DNA from 3 places in the Streptomyces sp. NPDC007088 genome. Region 2 is predicted to be linked to each of the others. Evidence: riboswitches for the same ligand, from Rfam matches in the RefSeq annotation. Region 2 holds a riboswitch; each other region holds the start of a gene.
The links. Region 2 has a riboswitch for cyclic di-AMP ahead of ACFYMP_RS20810 (peptidoglycan DD-metalloendopeptidase family protein). Riboswitches for the same ligand answer to the same signal wherever they lie in the genome.
Positions count from the first base shown of each region.

Region 1: it holds a riboswitch for cyclic di-AMP, as region 2 does, so the genes downstream of both, ACFYMP_RS07685 (transglycosylase family protein) here and ACFYMP_RS20810 (peptidoglycan DD-metalloendopeptidase family protein) in region 2, are expected to answer to the same signal.
Region 3: it holds a riboswitch for cyclic di-AMP, as region 2 does, so the genes downstream of both, ACFYMP_RS02695 (M23 family metallopeptidase) here and ACFYMP_RS20810 (peptidoglycan DD-metalloendopeptidase family protein) in region 2, are expected to answer to the same signal.

Region 1 covers NZ_JBIAFO010000003.1:458,158-464,459, forward strand. Annotated here, with positions in the region: gene ACFYMP_RS07675 (cytochrome P450) at 24-1,259, shown strand; gene ACFYMP_RS07680 (transglycosylase family protein) at 1,412-2,515, shown strand; cyclic di-AMP (ydaO/yuaA leader) riboswitch at 2,701-2,877, shown strand; gene ACFYMP_RS07685 (transglycosylase family protein) at 2,882-3,631, shown strand; gene eno (phosphopyruvate hydratase) at 4,006-5,292, shown strand; gene ACFYMP_RS07695 (septum formation initiator family protein) at 5,457-5,939, shown strand; gene ACFYMP_RS07700 (DUF501 domain-containing protein) at 6,054-6,302, shown strand, end outside.
Region 2 covers NZ_JBIAFO010000012.1:187,689-193,990, forward strand. Annotated here, with positions in the region: gene ACFYMP_RS20800 (MBL fold metallo-hydrolase) at 294-1,478, opposite strand; gene ACFYMP_RS20805 (SGNH/GDSL hydrolase family protein) at 1,621-2,430, opposite strand; gene ACFYMP_RS20810 (peptidoglycan DD-metalloendopeptidase family protein) at 2,687-3,430, opposite strand; cyclic di-AMP (ydaO/yuaA leader) riboswitch at 3,435-3,589, opposite strand; gene ACFYMP_RS20815 (tyrosine-protein phosphatase) at 3,942-4,739, shown strand; gene ACFYMP_RS20820 (DUF6126 family protein) at 4,761-5,012, opposite strand; gene ACFYMP_RS20825 (helix-turn-helix domain-containing protein) at 5,012-5,683, opposite strand; gene ACFYMP_RS20830 (aspartate aminotransferase family protein) at 5,804-6,302, opposite strand, start outside.
Region 3 covers NZ_JBIAFO010000001.1:607,907-614,208, reverse strand. Annotated here, with positions in the region: gene ACFYMP_RS02705 (M16 family metallopeptidase) at 1-645, shown strand, start outside; gene ACFYMP_RS02700 (M16 family metallopeptidase) at 666-2,051, shown strand; cyclic di-AMP (ydaO/yuaA leader) riboswitch at 2,351-2,502, shown strand; gene ACFYMP_RS02695 (M23 family metallopeptidase) at 2,515-3,303, shown strand; gene ACFYMP_RS02690 (GntR family transcriptional regulator) at 3,508-4,185, shown strand; gene ACFYMP_RS02685 (hypothetical protein) at 4,602-4,904, shown strand; gene ACFYMP_RS02680 (N-6 DNA methylase) at 4,992-5,999, shown strand; gene ACFYMP_RS02675 (hypothetical protein) at 5,996-6,302, shown strand, end outside.

The DNA.
Region 1 (6,302 bases), on a different contig from region 2:
CGGTACCCGGCCCGACCCCGCCGCTGTTCAGCCGGGAGTTCGCCGCCGACCCCTATCCCGCGTACGCCTGGCTGCGCGAGCACGCGCCGGTGCGCTGGACCCGGCTGCCCAGCGGGGTCGAGGCGTGGCTCGTCACCCGGTACGCCGAGGCCCGGCAGGCCCTCGCCGAGCCCCTGCTGTCCAAGAACCCGGCGCACCACGCCGAGTCCGCCCACGCCAAGGGCAAGACCGGCATCCCGGGCGAGCGCAAGGCCGAACTCATGACGCACCTGCTCAACATCGACCCGCCCGACCACACCCGGCTGCGCCGCCTCGTGTCGAAGGCGTTCACCCCGCGCCGGGTCGCCGCTTTCGAGCCTCGGGTACGCGAACTGACCGACGCCCTCGTCGACGGGTTCGCGGAGAGGGGGGAGGCGGACCTCATCCACGAGTTCGCCTTCCCGCTCCCCATCTACGCCATCTGCGACCTGCTCGGCGTCCCGCGCGAGGACCAGGACGACTTCCGCGACTGGGCGGGCATGATGATCCGGCACGGCGGCGGACCGCGCGGGGGAGTGGGCCGGGCCGTCAGGAAGATGCGCGGCTACCTCGCCGAACTCATCCACCGCAAACGCCTCGACCCCGGCGACGACCTCATCTCCGACCTCGTCCGCGCCTCCGACGACGGGGAGCACCTGACGGAGAACGAGGCCGCCGCGATGGCCTTCATCCTCCTGTTCGCCGGCTTCGAGACGACCGTGAACCTCGTGGGGAACGGCGTACTGGCCCTGCTCGGGCACCCGGAGGAACGCGCCCGCCTCCAGGCGTCCCTGGCCGCCGGGGACCGGGGACTGCTCGCGACCGGCGTCGAGGAACTGCTGCGCTGGGACGGCCCGGTGGAACTGGCCACCTGGCGGTACGCGACCGCGCCACTGCGCGTCGGCGAGCAGGACATCGCGCCCGGGGACCCCGTACTCGTGGTGCTCGCGGCGGCCGACCGCGACCCGGAGCGCTTCACCGCGCCCGACACGCTCGACCTCGCGCGCCGCGACAACCAGCACCTCGGTTACGGCCACGGCATCCACTACTGCCTCGGCGCGCCGCTGGCCCGCCTCGAAGGGCGGACCGCGCTGGAGCGGCTGCTGACCCGCCTTCCGGACCTCGCGCTGGACGCCGAACCCGAGGAGCTGCGCTGGCGCGGCGGCCTCATCATGCGGGGGCTGCGCACCCTGCCCGTCCGCTTCACTCCCGTCACTCCTGCCCCGGACGGCGGCGCGTAATACCCCACTTACCCGTGATGTGGCAGCTCGTGCGACCTGAACCGACGTCAAAAATGTGATGTTCGTGTGATCAGGGCTGCATCGACTTGTGACAGGCATTCGAATCCGGCTACGTTCACGTCCGATCCAGCTGTCACGCGAAAGGCAACCGCATGCTCTCCGGGAACGGCCGTCACCGACGCCCCCGCCAGGCCCCGGCCCTTGTCGTCGCGGCAGGAGTGACCGGCTCGGCCATCGCCATCCCGCTGCTCGGCGCGACCGGCGCCAGCGCGGACCAGGGCCCTTGGGACCGCCTCGTCGAATGCGAGACCGGCGGCTCGTGGAGCGCCGACAGCGGCAACGGCTACTACGGCGGCCTCCAGCTCTCCGACGACGAGTGGGAGGCGAACGGCGGTCTCGACCTCGCCCCGCGCGCCGACATGGCCACGCGCGCCCAGCAGATCCTCGTCGGTCAGCGCATCCTCGCCGCCCAGGGCCCGTCCGCCTGGCCCGGTTGCGCTGTCGGAGCGGGCCTGACCCGTGAGGACGGCGGCACCGACGACGCGGCGGGCGCGGGTGTCGGCGACACCTCGACCGTCCCCGCCTCGCCCTCCGCGCAGCCCTCGGACTCCGGGGACCCCGCGAAGAAGGCGGAGTCCGGCAAGACCGACGAGTCCCCCGAAGCGGAGAAGTCCGACAAGGAGGACAAGGGCGCCAAGGACGCCAAGGGTGACGAGAGCGCCGAGGTGCCGAAGTCGCCCGAGAAGACCTCGAAGCACGCCAAGCCGGGCACCTCGGACGAAACGTCCGCACCGGACGCCGAGTCAAGTGCCTCCCCCTCCGCGAAGGAGGAAGGGGGCGACGCCTCCGGCAAGCCCTCCGGCCGCCACGCCAAGAAGGACACCCAAAGCCCCTCCGGCGAGCCCTCCTCGCGCGAGGAGGAGGACGGCGCGTCGCCCGTCTCCGGCGACGCGACGGACCGGGAGCCGGGCGACGCGGACACCCAGGACCCGGCCGCCGCCGGAGTGGACCGTTCCCCGGCCGGCGAACTCCACGCCTCGCGGGGAGAAAACGGGCAGAGGTCGGCGAACGGCGCCACCAAGGACAAGACGTACACGGTGCGTTCGGGCGACAGTCTCTGGGCCATCGCGGACGCCCACGAGCTCCCCGAGGGCTGGACCGCGCTGTACGAGGAGAACAAGAAGGTCGTCGGGGCCGACCCCGACCTCATCCTCCCTGGCCAGAGCCTGGATCTTGGTGTGGATTCGGGTCAATAACCGGACAAGAGGGTGTCAGGGTTCGAGCCCCTTTGTCCGGTTGAGGGCAAGTGAGACATGAGTCTCAACAGCCCTGATCGTCTTTGAAGTTCCGGTTGTTTCTTGCTTAACGTCGTCTCCGCTCCCCACCGGGAGCCCCCATGGCCGTCACGCCGAATCCTGCCGGCGACCGTGCGGGACAGTCGTCGCGTCGAGCGCCGAAGGCAGGAGCGGGGGACCCAAGGTTTGCGCCCCGCGTGCCGTCCGGAGAGATCCGGGCGGTGCGCGGGGCTCGGGGTGAAGTCGTGCGCAAGGTCGCACGGCCGGGCAACTCACGGGCCCGAACCCGACAGCTCACCTCGTAGGCGTCGGTGAGGAGACCTCTTCATGCTGTTTTCCAGCAAGGGCAACAAGCACCGTCGTTCTTCCAGGGCCACCCGGGTCGTCGCCCTCGCGGGTGTCACCGGCGCCGCCATCGCCGTCCCGCTGATGGCCTCAGGCACCGCCTCCGCCGCCTCCGTCTCGACCTGGGACAAGGTCGCCCAGTGCGAGTCCGGCGGCAACTGGTCCATCAACACCGGCAACGGTTACTACGGTGGCCTCCAGTTCAACCAGTCCTCCTGGGCCGCCGCCGGCGGCACCCAGTACGCCCCGCGCGCCGACCTGGCCACCAAGGGCCAGCAGATAGCCACCGCCGAGAAGCTCCTCGCCATGCAGGGACCGGGCGCCTGGTCCTGCGCCGGCGCCGGCGGCCTCACCAACGACGGTGTGGACCCGGGCGTCAGCACCGGCGGCTCCTCCTCCGGCCAGCAGTCCCAGCAGGCCGCCCCGCAGCACACCGACGGCCAGGCCGCCTCGCGCGGCCAGCAGCGCCAGGCGGCCCCGCAGCCCAAGGCCGCGCCGAAGCCCGCCCCGAAGGCCGCGCCCAAGTCCACGACCGGCACGGTCACGACCGACACCGGCAAGATCGTCCCCAAGGGCGACGGCGAGTACAAGGTCGTCACCGGCGACACGCTGAGCGAGATCGCGCAGAAGCACCACGTCTCCGGCGGCTGGTCCAAGCTGTTCCAGCTCAACGACGACATCGTCAAGAACGCCGACCTGATCTACCCGGGCCAGCAGCTCCACCTGAGCTGACCCGGCCGGCGGGCCCCGCGCCCGCCGCTCCCCGGCCCACCCCCAGGGCCCCGGCCCCACAGGGCCACCCGGCCCCTCGGGGCCGCCCCGCCCCGGCCCGCGTCCCCCGCGCGTGCCGGGGCGGGGTCCGTTCCGGCCGCCCGGCTCGTCCGTGCGCCGCCCCGCTCAACGGCGGGCTCATGTGTCACGGCGGACGGCTCAGATGCTCACCCGCCCCGGCGGCGACGCGCCGGATATGCGCCCGATGTCCCTTGCGTCCGGTCGTTTCGTCTTAGCGGGCGGGCTTCGGGGGGCCTCGGGTCCCGAGCCGGTTAGGCTCATGTCGCAAGGTGCTCACGCACCCCGCACTTCCTGCTTCACATCCCACGAAGGAGATGCTCGTGCCGTCCATCGACGTCGTCGTAGCCCGGGAAATCCTGGACTCCCGAGGCAACCCCACGGTCGAGGTCGAGGTCGGCCTCGACGACGGGAGCACGGGCCGCGCTGCCGTGCCCTCCGGCGCCTCCACCGGGGCCTTCGAGGCCCTCGAACTGCGTGACGGAGACGCGAACCGCTACGGCGGCAAGGGCGTCGAGAAGGCCGTGCTGGCCGTCATCGAGCAGATCGGCCCGGAGCTGGTGGGCTACGACGCCACCGAGCAGCGGCTGATCGACCAGGCGATGTTCGACCTGGACGCCACCCCGGACAAGTCCTCGCTCGGCGCCAACGCCATCCTCGGCGTCTCCCTCGCCGTCGCGCACGCCGCCTCCGAGGCCAGCGACCTGCCGCTCTTCCGCTACCTGGGCGGCCCCAACGCGCACCTGCTCCCGGTGCCGATGATGAACATCCTGAACGGCGGCTCGCACGCCGACTCCAACGTGGACATCCAGGAGTTCATGATCGCGCCGATCGGCGCCGAGTCCTTCTCCGAGGCCGTCCGCTGGGGCTCCGAGGTCTACCACACCCTCAAGAAGGTCCTGAAGCAGCGCGGGCTGTCCACGGGCCTCGGCGACGAGGGCGGCTTCGCCCCGAGCCTGGAGTCCAACCGCGCCGCCCTCGACCTCATCCTCGAAGCGATCAAGGAAGCCGGCTACGTGCCCGGCCGCGACATCGCGCTCGCCCTGGACGTCGCCGCCTCCGAGTTCTACAAGGACGGCAAGTACCTGTTCGAGGGCAAGGAGCGTTCGGCCGCCGAGATGACCGAGTACTACGAGGAGCTCGTCTCCGCGTACCCGCTCGTGTCCATCGAGGACCCGCTGTACGAGGACGACTGGGCCGGCTGGAAGACCATCACCGACAAGCTCGGCGACAAGGTCCAGCTCGTCGGTGACGACCTGTTCGTCACCAACCCGGAGCGTCTGGCGCGCGGTATCGAGGAGGGCTCCGCGAACGCCCTGCTCGTCAAGGTCAACCAGATCGGCTCGCTGACCGAGACCCTGGACGCCGTGGAGCTGGCCCAGCGCAACGGCTTCAAGTGCATGATGTCGCACCGCTCCGGCGAGACCGAGGACGTCACGATCGCCGACCTCGCCGTCGCCGTGAACTGCGGCCAGATCAAGTCCGGCGCCCCGGCCCGCACCGACCGCGTCGCCAAGTACAACCAGCTCCTGCGCATCGAGGAGATCCTCGACGACGCCGCCGTGTACGCGGGCCGCTCCGCGTTCCCGCGCTTCAAGGGCTGAGCCCCCGGGCCCCCGCGCCCGCGCGATGTCCGTCGGCACCCGGCTGACGGCCCGCCCCGGGGCGCACGGCCTCCGTACGTCCCCGCACCCGGTCCCGTACCGTGTGCGGGGACGTACGCGTGTTCAGGACGTCCGCGCGTTTCACGGGTGCACGGGGAGGCACGATGCCAGCGAGGGACCACCGGGACCGGTTCTCCACGGCCACCCGGCTGCGGGCACTCGGCGAGCAGACCGCCGCGCGCGTCTACCGCTCCCAGTCCCGCCGCCAGGCCCGCCGCTCCCGGCTGACCGGGCGCGCCGCCCTCCTCGTCCTCGTCCTGTGCACGCTGGTCGTCGCGCTCGCCTACCCGATGCGCCAGTACGTCTCGCAGCGCAACGAGATCGCCGACATGCGCGAGCAACTGCGCGAGCACCGCGCGAACGTGGAGCGGCTGCGCGACGAGAAGGCCCGCTGGGAGGACCCCGCCTACGCCCGCCAGCGCATCCGCGAACGCCTCCACTACGTGCTGCCCGGCGAGACCGGCTACACCGCGCTGGTCCGGGGCGCCGCGCTCCAGGGCCCGCAGCCCGGCGGCGCCGTCTCGCACCGCGCCTGGTACGCGAACCTGCTCACCGGAATCGACCGCGCGGACGCCTCGGACCGCTGAACCGCCCGGGGACGGCGCGCCGCCGCCCTGCGGCGATACTGGGGGAACGGGACGGCACCGAGCCGGCCCCGCCCGCCAGGCCCCCGCCGTCGCACGTACGAGAGAAAGCCCCGCATGGACACGCCCCCGCCGCCCACCGCGCCCGCCGAGCCGACCGAGGCCGATGTCGCCGCCTTCAAGCAGCAGCTCGGCCGTCCGCCGCGCGGGCTGCGCACCATCGCGCACCGCTGCCCCTGCGGGCTCCCGGACGTCGTGGAGACGGCGCCCCGGCTGCCCGACGGCACCCCGTTCCCCACGCTGTACTACCTGACGTGCCCGCGCGCGGCCTCCGCGATCGGCACGCTGGAGGCGAACGGCGTGATG
Region 2 (6,302 bases):
CGCGCGCGCGGGGTCGGCGTGCCGGGATCGGCGGCGCGGTGACCGCCCGCCTCCTGACGGTACGTCCGCGACAACAACCCGTGGCTGACGGCCATCCCCGGGAAAGCAACCGCCCTGGGGGCCGGCCAGTCACCAGGGCGGTGAGCCGACACCGTATGGGAGTCAGCCGAGTTGATCGTGGGGGCACTGCCCCGGCCGGCCGGGGCCCCCGGCGGTCAGGACGACCACCGGCTCACAGGGTCCCCGGTGAGCGTCGGCGGTTTGAGGCCGGGGCCGGCGAACGCGGTGCGGTGTCAGCGCTCACCGGCGAGGTCGAGATCGCCCCGGCTCGTCTCGGCCTCCCCCTCCGCACGCCACGGACGCGCGATCGCCGGGGACACGGCCCGCCACCACGGCTCGCGCGGCAACTCCCCCGCGGGATCGAACGGCTGGCCCGGACGGGGGAACGCCACCGCCTGTCCTGCCTCCGCGGCCGCGTCCCTCGTCCACTCCCCCGGCTCCGCCCAGGCGTGCGGGGCGAGGTTGAAGGTGCCCCAGTGGATCGGCAACAGGACCCCGGAGGGCGAGCCGCCCTGGAGGTCGAGGTGGGCCCGCACGCCTTCCTCGGGGGTCATGTGGATGTCCGGCCAGTACGGGGAGTACGCGCCGATCTGGATCATTGTCGTGTCGAAGGGGCCGTGCGCGGTGCCGATGTCACCGAAGCCGGGGAAGTAGCCCGTGTCGCCGCTGTGGTAGACGCGGTGCTCGGGGCCGGCGACCACCCAGGAGGCCCACAGGGTGTGCTGCTGGTTGCGCAGGCCGCGGCCGCAGAAGTGGCGGGCCGGGGTCGCGGTGAGGTCGAGGCCCGCGACGCGTGTGGACTCGTGCCAGTCCAGTTCCCGCAGCCGCTCGGGAGCCACCCCCCAGCGCTCCAGGTGCGCGCCGATACCGAGCGGGACGACGAAGAGGGTGCCGGTGCGGGCGAGGCGCCGCACGGAGGGCAGGTCGAGGTGGTCGTAGTGGTCGTGCGAGATGACGACCGCGTCGACGGGACCGAGCGCCTCCAGCCCCACCGGGGCGGGGTGCAGCCGCTTGGGGCCGGCGAAGGAGAACGGGGAGCAGCGCTCGCCCCACACCGGGTCGAACAGGACGCGGGCGCCGTCGATCTCGACGAGGACGCTGGAGTGCCCCATCCAGGTGACGCGCAGCCCCGGGGCGGGCTCGCGCGTGAGGTCCGCGAGGGTGGTGGGGTGGACGGGGAGGGTGCCCTCGGGGGCGCGCAGGGCGCGCTGGTCCTTGCGGAAGTAGTTCTGGAGGAACTCCAGGCGCGAGCCGGGCGGCGGGGCCTTCGGCCCTTCGGGGTTGCGGAAGACGCCGCGGGCCTGGTCGAAGTGCGGGGATCGCCGGATGCGTTCCAGCCTGGCACCGGTGGCGTCCGCGCCGAAGGCGAGGGGCCGCAGCGAGCGCAGTTCGGAGCGCAGGGAACGGGCGTCGGTCACGGCGCCTCCTCAAGGTCTCGGGGCGGGCTGCCCGTCGTCTCGGTGGGCTACCCATTATGTGCGGGGCCCGGGGCGGGCCGCCCGGCGGGCCGGGCCGACCGGACGGGCCGGGGGCCCGGGGCGTCGGACCGGGTGCGCGGCGCTACAGGGGCAGCAGGTCGGGGCGCTTGGCGTGCGCGTGGTCACCGGAGGACTCTCCGCGCAGCCGGCGGCCGATCCACGGGACGAGGTGGTCGCGTGCCCAGGTGATGTCGTCGCGGCGGTGCTCCAGGGTGCCGCGCGGGGGCAGCGGCGGCCAGGGCTGTTCCGGGTCGGCGGGTACGTCGAGGCCGAGGACCTGGGCGGCGCGCAGGGCGACCCGGGTGTGTCCCTCGGGCCCGAGGTGGAGCCGGTCGGTGTCCCAGGCCCGGCGGTCGCGCACCGAGCGCAGCGACCACAGGTCGAGGACCGGGCAGCCGTGGCGGTCGGCGACGGCGCGCACATGGGCGTTGTACGTGGCGATCTTCCCGCGCAGCCGGCGCAGCACCGGGGTGTCGCGGGTGTCGAAGCCGGTCGCGACGAGGACGGTGCCGACGGCGGAGGTCAGGTCGGCGACGGCGCTCTCGAAGCGGGCCGCGACGTCGTCGGGGTCGCTTCCGGGGCGCAGGATGTCGTTGCCGCCGGCGACGAAGGTGACGAGGTCGGGCGCGAGTTCCTTGGCGCGGGGCACTTGGTCGCGGACGATCTGGTCGAGGAGTTTGCCGCGTACCGCGAGGTTGGCGTAGCGGAAGTCGTGTTCGGGGAGCCGGTCGGCGAGCTGGACGGCGAGCCGGTCGGCCCAGCCGACCAGGACACCGCCGGGGCCGGGATCGCCGACGCCCTCGGTGAAGCTGTCGCCGACGGCCGCGTACGACGCGATGGTGCCCTCTCCCGAAAGGGCGCTGCTACGGGGGAACCTCGATTCTTGTGCCACCTCGGCATCATTCACCTGGCCGAGTGACCTACGCCACCGTAGGCAGGGGTTGACGGGGGGTGAGAAAGACCACCGGTCAAATCTCGCCCAATTGAGGAATAGGGCGGGCCTGGTGTGACGGGGGGCGGAGAACGGGTCGTCGTCGCTTTTCCGTCGCCACCGCGACGTGGGCGCGCAACGCCCGGGGTGCGCCTCGGCCCGCCCGCCCCGCGCGGGGCGCGGGGCGGGCGGGCCGGTGCGGTCCTGGAGGGACGGATCAGGCGTTGACGCCGTGCTGGGCGAGGAAGGCCAGCGGGTCGATGTCGGAGCCGTAGTCCGGGCCGGTGCGGACCTCGAAGTGCAGGTGCGGGCCGGTCACGTTGCCGGTGGCGCCGGACAGGCCGATCTGCTGGCCCTCGGTCACGGTCTGCCCGACGGACACGCCGATCGAGGAGAGGTGACCGTACTGCGAGTAGTGGCCGTCGCCGTGCTTGATGACGATCTGGTTGCCGTAGGCCCCGCCGTCCCCGGCGGCGACGACGGTGCCGTTGGAGACGGCCTTGACCGAGGTGCCGGTGGGGACGGGGAAGTCGGCGCCGGTGTGGCCGTGCGACCACAGGCTGCCGGAGTTGCCGTAGCCGCCGCCCTTGACGCCGACGACGGGCGCGGTCCAGCCGGAGTCCGCGGGGGCGGACTGCACGGCGGGTGCCGCCGCGGCGGCCTTCAGGGAGAGCTTGAGGCCCGGCTTGATGACGCCCGGGTCGGCGCCGACGGCCTTCTTGTTGATCTCGAAGAGCTTCTTCCAGCCGCCGTCGACGTGGTGCGTCCTGGCGATCTTGGCCAGGGTGTCGCCCTTCATCACGGTGTAGGTGGTGGCGGCCTTCTGCGGGGCGGCCTCGGGAGCGGCGGCGTGCGCGCCGGCCGCGGCGGTCAGCGGGAGCACCACCGCGGCGGCACCGGTGGTGCCGATCAGCGCGAGGCGGCGGGACAGCGAACGGCGGTTCTTACCCTGTGCGGGCATGGGTGTGTTCTTTCTCCGTCGCCTACGAGGTGAGCTGTCGGGTTCGGGCTGGAGCTGCCCGGCCGCGTGGACGCGGCTTCACCCCTAGCCGTCCGGTGGACCGGGCGGCGGTGGTGCCTGTGGGTCCCCCGTTCCTGCCGGTACGGGTGTGAGTGGAGCGGGAGTCCGGGCGGCGGCAGGATTGGGCGTTCCGGCCGGACTGAGGGTGACCGTAAAGGAGCGAGAACTCGCCCGACAAGCCACTCTTTTCCCGTCCGTGTCCCTTTTCTTGATCCATTGACCGGAATTCCGTCACGCTCCGTGGAATTCCGATCTTCGATTTCCCGTATGCGCCGGACCGATTCGGCATCGGCGGAAAGGGGCGGCGGGTACGGACCGTCACGGTTATGACGCTGCTCACCTCGGCCCTCGCGGCCGTACGAAGTCCTGTCGGGGGCGTACGGGTGTGTCGTAGGGTCGGGCTCGCCGTGCCGGCGAGCCGCGCCGGCGGCCCACCGGAAAGGGAATCCCCGTGACGCAGCAGGTGCCGCAGGCCGAGCCCGAGCTGGCCGCCGTACGCAACTTCCGGGACGTGGGCGGGCTGCCCACGGTGGACGGCGGGCGGGTGCGCCCGGGTCGGCTCTACCGCAGCGGTCACCTCGCGCACGCGAGCGCCGAGGACGTGAGCTTCCTCTCCTCGCTCGGCCTGCACACCGTCTTCGACTTCCGCAACGCGGCGGACCAGGCGCTGGAGGGCCCGGACGTCGAGCTGCCCGGGGTGCGCAACGTGCGCCTGCCGCTCAACGACCCGGCGGACGGCGCGGAGTTCTGGCGGATGGTGCGGCACGGGGAGCTGGAGCAGTTGCGGGAGCTGCTCGGTGAGGGCCGGGCGGAGGCGCGGATGAAGGCCACCTACCGGCAGCTGGTCGAGGAGCGGACCGCGGAGTACGGGCGCCTGCTGCGCGCGATGGCGACGGACAGCCTGCCCGCCCTGATGCACTGCGCGGCCGGGAAGGACCGCGCGGGCACCTCGATAGCCCTCACGCTGCTCGCGGTGGGCGTCGAGCGGGAGGCGATCGAGGCGGACTACCTGGAGTCGAACGCCCCACACCGCCGCTACCGCGTCCGGCGCGGCAGCGACTCCCCGGAGGCGACGGCGCCCGAGGTGATGGAGCTGCTCAACCCGTTGTTCGAGGCGCGGGTGGAGTACCTGCGGGCGGCTCTGGAGGCCGTCGACACGGTGTGGGGCGGGCCCGAGCGGTACTTCGGCGAGGTGCTCGGGCTCACCCCGGAGCTGCGGGAGGGGCTGCGGGCGCGACTGGTCGAGTGACCGGCCCGGGGCGCCGGGGGCTCACTGGTTCTTGGCGCCCAGCTCGAACAGGAGGAACAGGAACGCGGCGAGTCCGTGGCCCGCGACGATGTAGACGAACAGCCTGATGGCGAGGCCGCGCGGGATCTTGTCCTCCACGAACCGGCGCACCCCGCGCGGGGTGTCCTCCTCACCGGCCGGGGCCGCCTGCGCCTCGGGGGCGGGGCCGCTTTCGGGCGTGGGGGCGGCGGGAGTGGTGGTCTCGGGTACGGATTCGGGTGCGGGACGGGACATCATGCGCCTCCTGGGCGTACGTCACCGAGGCAGAGCGCGCCGAGCGGGCTCTGCATGAGGGTGTGGACGAAGAGCAGCCCGGCGCCGCCCTGGTCCACGGCGGCGATCCGGTGCGGGGTGAGGGAGTCGAAGTGCGCGCTGTCGCCCGGGTCCAGCAGGTGGGTGCTGTCGCCGAGCCGAAGCCTGAGCCGGCCGGTGAGGACGTACAGCCACTCCTCGCCGGGGTGGACGCGGACGATATCGCCCTGGCTGCCGTGGGGGACGTGGACGCGCAGCGCCTGCATCCCGCGTCCCGGGCCGCCGGCCTGCCAGTAGGTCCAGCCGCCCGCGGCGGTCGGCTCCATCGCGGCGGCCCGGACGACGGCCTCGCGTCCCTCGGTGTGCTCGCCGAGCAGTTCCGAAACGGTCGTACCGTAGGTACGGGCCAGGGCGAGCAGCATCGGCAGGGAGGGCTGGCGGCGGCCGGTCTCCAACCGGGAGAGGTGCGCCGGGGAGAGTCCGGCGGCCTTGGCCGCGGCCTCCAGGGTGAGCCCGGCGCGGCGGCGCAGTTCCCGCAGCTGCGGGGCGACGGCCGCGGACAGCGCGAGGGGGACGCCGTCGGCCGCGGACTCGTCGGTGTGCTGGTCCGGCGGGTCGGGGAGGTCCCGTCCGCCGGGGATGGCAGGACTCATACCTCTGATTGAGCCAGGAAAATGCCTCCCGGGCAATTTTTTTGCCCGGGAGGCAAAAGTCCGTGGCGCCGGACCGCTCGCGACCGGCTCAGCGCCCGATGACCGCGGGCTCCGTCCCCGTCATCGGTTGGCGACCGCCTGCTTCACCAGGGTCCTCCCGAAGTCCCACATCAGTCCACCGTTGTGCGCGTCGTCCATGACGGCGGTGAAGGCGTCCACGAAGCGGTCGGCCTCCTTCTCCCCCACGACGAGCGGCGGGATCAGCTTGATGACTTCGAGGTGGTCGCCGGAGACCTGGGTCAGGATGCGGTGCTTCTGGAGCAGCGGTACGACGACCATCTGCGCGAACAGCCCCTTGCGGGCGGCCTGGAGCATGGCCCAGCGGCTGCGCAGTTTGAGGGACTCGGGCCGGCCGAACTCGATGCCGATCATGAGCCCGCGTCCCCGGACGTCGGCCAGCAGCTCGTAGCGCGGGATCAGCTCGCTCAGGCGGTTTCTCAGGTAGTCGCCGGTGCGCCGGGCGTGGGCGACGATGTTCTCGTCCTCCATGACGGAGAGCACCGCGAGCCCGGCGGCCATGGCCTGCGCGTTGGCCCCGAAGCTCGCCGAGTGCACGAGC
Region 3 (6,302 bases), on a different contig from region 2:
GAGGTGATCGGCCGGGAACTGCGCGAGGTCGTCCGCGAGGAGGTGCCCGCCCGTGCCCTCATGGCGGCCTACCGCCTGCCCGAGGACGGCGGCCGCGCCGCCGACGCCGCCGACGTCGCGCTCACCGTGCTCGGCGGCGGTGAGTCCTCGCGGCTCTACAACCGCCTGGTGCGCCGCGACCGTTCGGCCGTCGCCGCCGGGTTCGGCATGCTGCGGCTGGCCGGCGCCCCCTCGCTGGGCTGGCTCGACGTCAAGACCTCCGCCGAGGTCGAGATCCCCACGATCGAGGCGGCCGTCGACGAGGAGCTGGCCCGCTTCGCCGCGGAGGGCCCGACCGCCGAGGAGATGGAGCGCGCCCAGGCCCAGCTGGAGCGCGAGTGGCTCGACCGGCTCGGCACCGTGGCCGGCCGCGCCGACGAACTGTGCCGCTACGCCGTCCTGTTCGGCGACCCGCAGCTCGCGCTGACCGCCGTCGGGCGGGTCCTCGACATCACCGCCGACGAGGTCCGCGAGATCGCCGCGGCCCGCCTGCGGCCCGACAACCGCGCCGTCCTCGTCTACGAGCCCACCGCCCCCGAGGGCGACCCCGCCGCGCGGGACGAAGCCGCGGACACCGACCAGGACGAGGAGGCGGCACAGAAGTGAGCGACGCCGTACAGAGCACCATGGAGTTCCACCCGCGGCCCCAGCCCGGCACCGCGAAGCCCTGGGCCTTCCCCGCACCCGAGCGCGGCACCCTGCCCAACGGGCTCACCGTGCTGCGCTGCGACCGCCCCGGACAGCAGATCGTCGCCGTGGAGGTCCTGCTCGACGCCCCGCTGGACGCCGAGCCGGCCGGTCTCGACGGGGTCGCCACCATCATGGCCCGCGCCTTCACCGAGGGCACCGACAAGCACTCCGCCGAGGAGTACGCGGCCGAACTGGAGCGCTGCGGGGCGACCCTCGACGCCCACGCCGACCACCCCGGCGTCCGCATCTCGCTGGAGGTCCCGGTCTCCCGGCTGCCCAAGGCGCTCGGCCTGCTCGCCGACGCCCTGCGCTCCCCGGCCTTCGCCGACGCCGAGATCGAGCGGCTCGTGGCCAACCGTCTCGACGAGATCCCGCACGAGGCGGCGAACCCGGCGCGGCGCGCGGCGAAGGAGCTGTCGAAGCGGCTCTTCCCCGCCGACAGCCGGATGTCCCGCCCCCGCCAGGGCACCGAGGAGACGGTCGCCGCGATCGACTCCTCGGCCGTCCGCGCGCTGTACGAACGGCATGTCCGCCCGGCCACCTCGACCGCCGTCGTGGTCGGCGACCTCACGGGTGTGGACCTCGACGCCCTGCTCGCCGAGACCCTCGGCGCGTGGACCGGGAACACCGCCGAGCCCCTGCCCGTGCCGCCGATCACCGCCGACGACACCGGCCGCGTCTACATCGTCGACCGTCCCGGCTCCGTGCAGACCCAGCTGCTCATCGGCCGGATCGGCGCCGACCGGCACGACCGGGTCTGGCCCGCGCAGGTCCTCGGCACCTACTGCCTGGGCGGCACCCTGACCTCGCGTCTGGACCGGGTCCTGCGCGAGGAGAAGGGGTACACCTACGGGGTGCGCGCCTTCGGCCAGGTGCTGCGCTCGGCCGCTCCGGCCGCGGGCAGCCCGGTCGCGCCCGGCGCCGCGATGCTCGCCATCAGCGGCTCGGTGGACACCGAGTCCACCGGCCCCGCGCTGGAGGACCTGTGGAACGTCCTGCGGGTGCTCGCCGCGGAGGGGCTGACCGACGCCGAGCGGGAGACCGCCGAGCAGAACCTCGTGGGCGTCGCCCCGCTCAAGTACGAGACGGCCGCCGCCGTCGCGGGCACCCTCGCCGATCAGGTGGAGCAGCAACTGCCCGACGACTTCCAGGCCCAGCTGTACCGCCGGCTGGCCGAGACCGGCACCGTCGAGGCCACCGCCGCCGTGGTCAGCGCCTTCCCGGTCGACCACCTCGTGACGGTCCTGGTCGGGGACGCCGCGCAGATCGCCGAACCGGTCCGCGCCCTCGGTATCGGCGAGGTCACCGTCGTCGAGGGCTGAGGCCCGCCCGGCACGACGCGGTCCGCTGACGCGGACTCAGGGCCCCGGTGTCCTTCCCGGAGAGGGAGGGCGCCGGGGCCCCGCCGTGTCCGTGACACTCCGTCCGGCGCGGGCGTTCCCTTTCGTCCTGTGCCGGAGGCTCTTCCGCCGCCTCCTGCCCCCATGTCCCGAATGCCGCATGACGCCCTGTCTGTGCTGTGGCGTGCGCTACAAACCACCGGTTCCGTTTGTTGCGGCCCTGATGTCCCGTTTAGCGTCGGTCCGGCTGTTCGTCAGGCACCCGTCGCACCAGCGGCACCGGGCAGTCATCGCCGAGTCCCGAGGCGCGAGCCGAGGGAGCCGGGGACCCAGGTTCCACTGGGGTGAATCGGCCACCGCCCGGCGGTGGCCGTAGGAGACCTTCCTGCTCCGAACCCGTCAGCTAACCCGGTAGGCGAGAGGGAAGGAAAGGACCATCCACTCCATGGCGTTCACGCGCCCCTCCGGCAAGCACCGTCGTCCCAGCCGCGGGAGCAGGGCCGGTGCCCGCGCCGCCTCGGTCGCCGCGCTCACCACGACCGGCGTCGTCGGCGGTCTCGCCGCCTCCGCTTTCGCCGCCGAGGCCCCCGCCGTCCACGACACCGGGCTGACCCGGGCGATCACCCTCGACGACAGTCTCGCCGAGGAGATCGCCACCCAGGCCGCCCTCCAGCACGCCGCCGCCGAACAGGCCGAGGCCCAGGAGAAAGCGGCCGCGCAGGCCAAGAAGGACGCCGAGGAGGCCAAGCGCAAGGCCGAGGCCAAGGCCAAGCGGGAGCGGGAGGCCAAGGAACGCGCCGCCCGTGCCGCCGAGCGTGAGCGCCTCAACGCCTTCGTCGCCCCGGTCGACGGCTCGTACGTGTCCACCGGCTACCAGGCCGGCAGCTCGCTGTGGGCCTCCGGCAGCCACACCGGTATCGACTTCCACGCGGCGAGCGGCACCAGCGTGCACGCCGTGGGCGCGGGCACCGTCGTCGCGGTCGACTGGGGCGGCGCCTACGGCAACGAGGTCGTCCTGCGCATGCAGGACGGCACCTACACCCAGTACGGGCACCTGACCTCCGCGACCGTCTCCGTCGGGCAGAGCGTCAGCGCCGGACAGCAGATCGCGATCTCCGGCTCGACGGGCAACTCGACCGGGCCGCATCTGCACTTCGAGGCCCGTACCGGCCCCGACTACGGCTCCGACATGGACCCCGTCGCCTACCTCCGCGCCCACGGCGTCCACGTCTGAGACGCGGCGTCCCCTCGCGCCGCTCCGCTTGCCCGCAAGGCCCCCGGTCACCCCGGGGGCCTTGCGCGTGTGCGGGGTGGCTTTCCGGCCAAAAGATATCCATGGAATGCCGTCTCCCATCGGAAATTCACGCCTGTTCTAATAGAGTCACTGAACGGGCGTCAATCGACGGCGTTTCGCGGGGATTAAAGCGGAGGTCGGTCCATGAGCATTCCGGCGCACTCGGTATGCACCGCCATCCGGGACGACATCGTCTCCGGTGTGTACGAGCGCGGCAGCCGGCTCACCGAGGAATTGCTCGCCCGCCGGTACGGCGTCTCGCGCGTCCCGGTGCGGGAGTCGCTGCGCACCCTGGAGGCCGAGGGGTTCGTCGTGACGCGCAGGCACGCGGGCGCGCACGTGGCCGAGCCCTCCGAGCAGGAGGCCGTCGACCTGCTGGAGATGCGGCTGCTGCTGGAACCGCTGTGCGCGGCCCGCGCCGCCCAGCGCCGCACCGACGCCCACCTCAAGGTGCTGCGCGGGCTGGTCAGACTCGGCCAGGAGCGGGCCCGGCGCGGCCAGGACGAGGACCTGCGGTCCCTGGGCGGCTGGTTCCACGAGACCCTCGTGCAGTCCTCCGGCAGTGAGGCGCTCACCACGCTGCTGACCCAGCTACGGCACAAGATCGTCTGGATGTGGACCGTCGACTCCCCGGCGCGGCCGCAGGAGTCCTGGGCCGAGCACGGCGCGATCGTCGACGCGGTGGCCCGCGGGGACGCCGAGCGGGCCAGGACGCTGACCGCGCAGCACGGTGAACGGGCCCGGCAGGCTCACCGGCTGCGCGGCACGGAGCGTGTGAGGTCTTCGCAACATGCCGTAAACACGGTGGGCGGCCGACATTAACAATTGCGCCGTATACAAAGGTGGGTAATGCGGGGGTCTCTTTGTCGTGCCCGTAATTCCGGGGCCGAATGCGAAGGGCTCCCGGCGACCCCTGCGCGTTTTCCGGACTTCTCGTCCGAGGTGGTGTCCCTCTGCGACCGAATTCTTACGGAAAACGTTCTGCCGCCGCACGGGAGACGCCGGGGGGGGGGGGGGGGGGGCCCGCGGGCCCCCCCCCCCCCGCCGCGGCGGGGGCCCCCCCCCCCCCCCCACCGGGGGGGGGGGGGGGCGCGGCGCCCGGGCGGGGGGGCGGGGCACCCGCCCGGCCCCCCCCCCCCCCGCCCCCCCCGGGCCCCCGCCCCCCCCCCCGCCCCCCCCCCCGGGGCCCGGGCCGCGGGGGGGGCGGGCCACGGCCCCACCTGAAAGGCGCCACCCTCATGAAGCTCCCCGTAGACGACGTCACGCTCGCGTCCTGGTCCACGCTCCTCGGCCTCACCGACAAGCAGACCGCCGCGACCCTCGAAGACATCGAGAAGACCCTCCGCCAGGGGTACGAGTACCGCCCCGACGAGCTGCGCGACGCCACCTTCGACCAGCTCATAAGCGACATGGACAAGGACGAGGCCGCCCTGATGTTCCTCATCAGCGGACTGCGCCAGGCCGGATACCCCAACGCGGCCTACGACATCGAGGTACGCGGCATCTTCGCCACGCTCAGCTCCCTCCAGCACACCGGCTGACCTTCCCCTCACACCCGCTCACCGCCCCGGCCGCGCACCGCGCACCGGGGCGGTCCCATGCGCGCCCGCAGAAAGGATTCCGCCGTCGTGAGCGACGACTTCCTGCCCCGTGCCGCGGCCCCGACCGCCGCACGGCCCGCCCCCTCGTGGGCGAAGAAGCCCCCGCCCAAGTCCAAGACCCGCACCACCGGCAAGATCACAGCCCGCCGCTACGCCGCCCCGCGCGACCCGCACGAGCACGCCCGGAAGATCGCCGAGAACGTCCTCGACGCCTGGTATCAGTCCTTCGGCGGCAGCAGCATCGACGTCCCCCTGGGCACCGTCGCCGGGCTCTCCCTGCTGCGCAACCTCCCCGGACTCGCGGACTGGGTGCTCAACCTCGCGCCCGAAGACCTCCCGCAGCTCCTCAAGGAGATCTACCTCGGCCACTGGATCAACCGACCCGACCTCATCAACCGCGCGATACGCCTGCACGACTGGGCCTGGAACCCCGAGCCCGACAAGCAGCAGCTCCGCGCCGTCCACGCCGTCACCCGCGCCGCCATCAACACCGGCCTGATGGACCTCACCGGCCACGACGACGTCTGGCGACGCTCCGAAGCCGACGTCCTCAGCCCCCTGCTCACCGGCCTCCGGCACAAGAGCGACAAGAAGTGGCGCGGCGAGTACCACACGCCGGCGTGCATCACCGACCTGATGGCCAACATCACCGTCGACAAGGACTTCGCGAAGCCGGGCATGTCCTTCCGCGAACCCGCCATCGGCTCGGGCACGATGTTCCGCTCCGTCGCCGTCCGACTGCGCGACCTCGGCCTCGACCCGCACGACTTCCACTGGTACGGCAACGACATCGACGCGCTGTCGGCCGGATGCGCCGCCGTGAACGCGATCATCTGGGACCTCGGTCCGCGCTGCCTCATCGGCTGCGCCGACTCGCTCGCGCCGGAAGACGACTACGCCAAGACCCGCGCCGAAGCCCTCGAAGCCTTCGAGGAGCGCGATCGGCACCTAGAAGCCGCCCACTCGCTCGCCGCGGTCCGCCGCGCCTTCGACCTGGTCGACGAGCTGATGCCCAGCAAAGAGCCCGTCGCGTGACCGGCACCTTCGACCGCCCCGGCACCACGCCCGTCGTACGCCGCCGACGCCCGGCCTTCGCCGCGCCCCGCGACGAGATCGACGTACCGCCCATCGACCAGATCGCCCCGCCCCTCGACCCGCCCTGGCGCAAGGAGGACACCGACACCCCCGACCGCAAAGCCCTCTACCTCCACCCCGACGGTCACAGCGTCGGCCTGCGCATCCAGTCCCGCGGCTTCGCCATCCAGACCTGGATCACCGCAGGCCCCGACCTGCCCCCGCTCCCCGACACCGCGACCGCCGCCGAACAGGCCGAGGCAC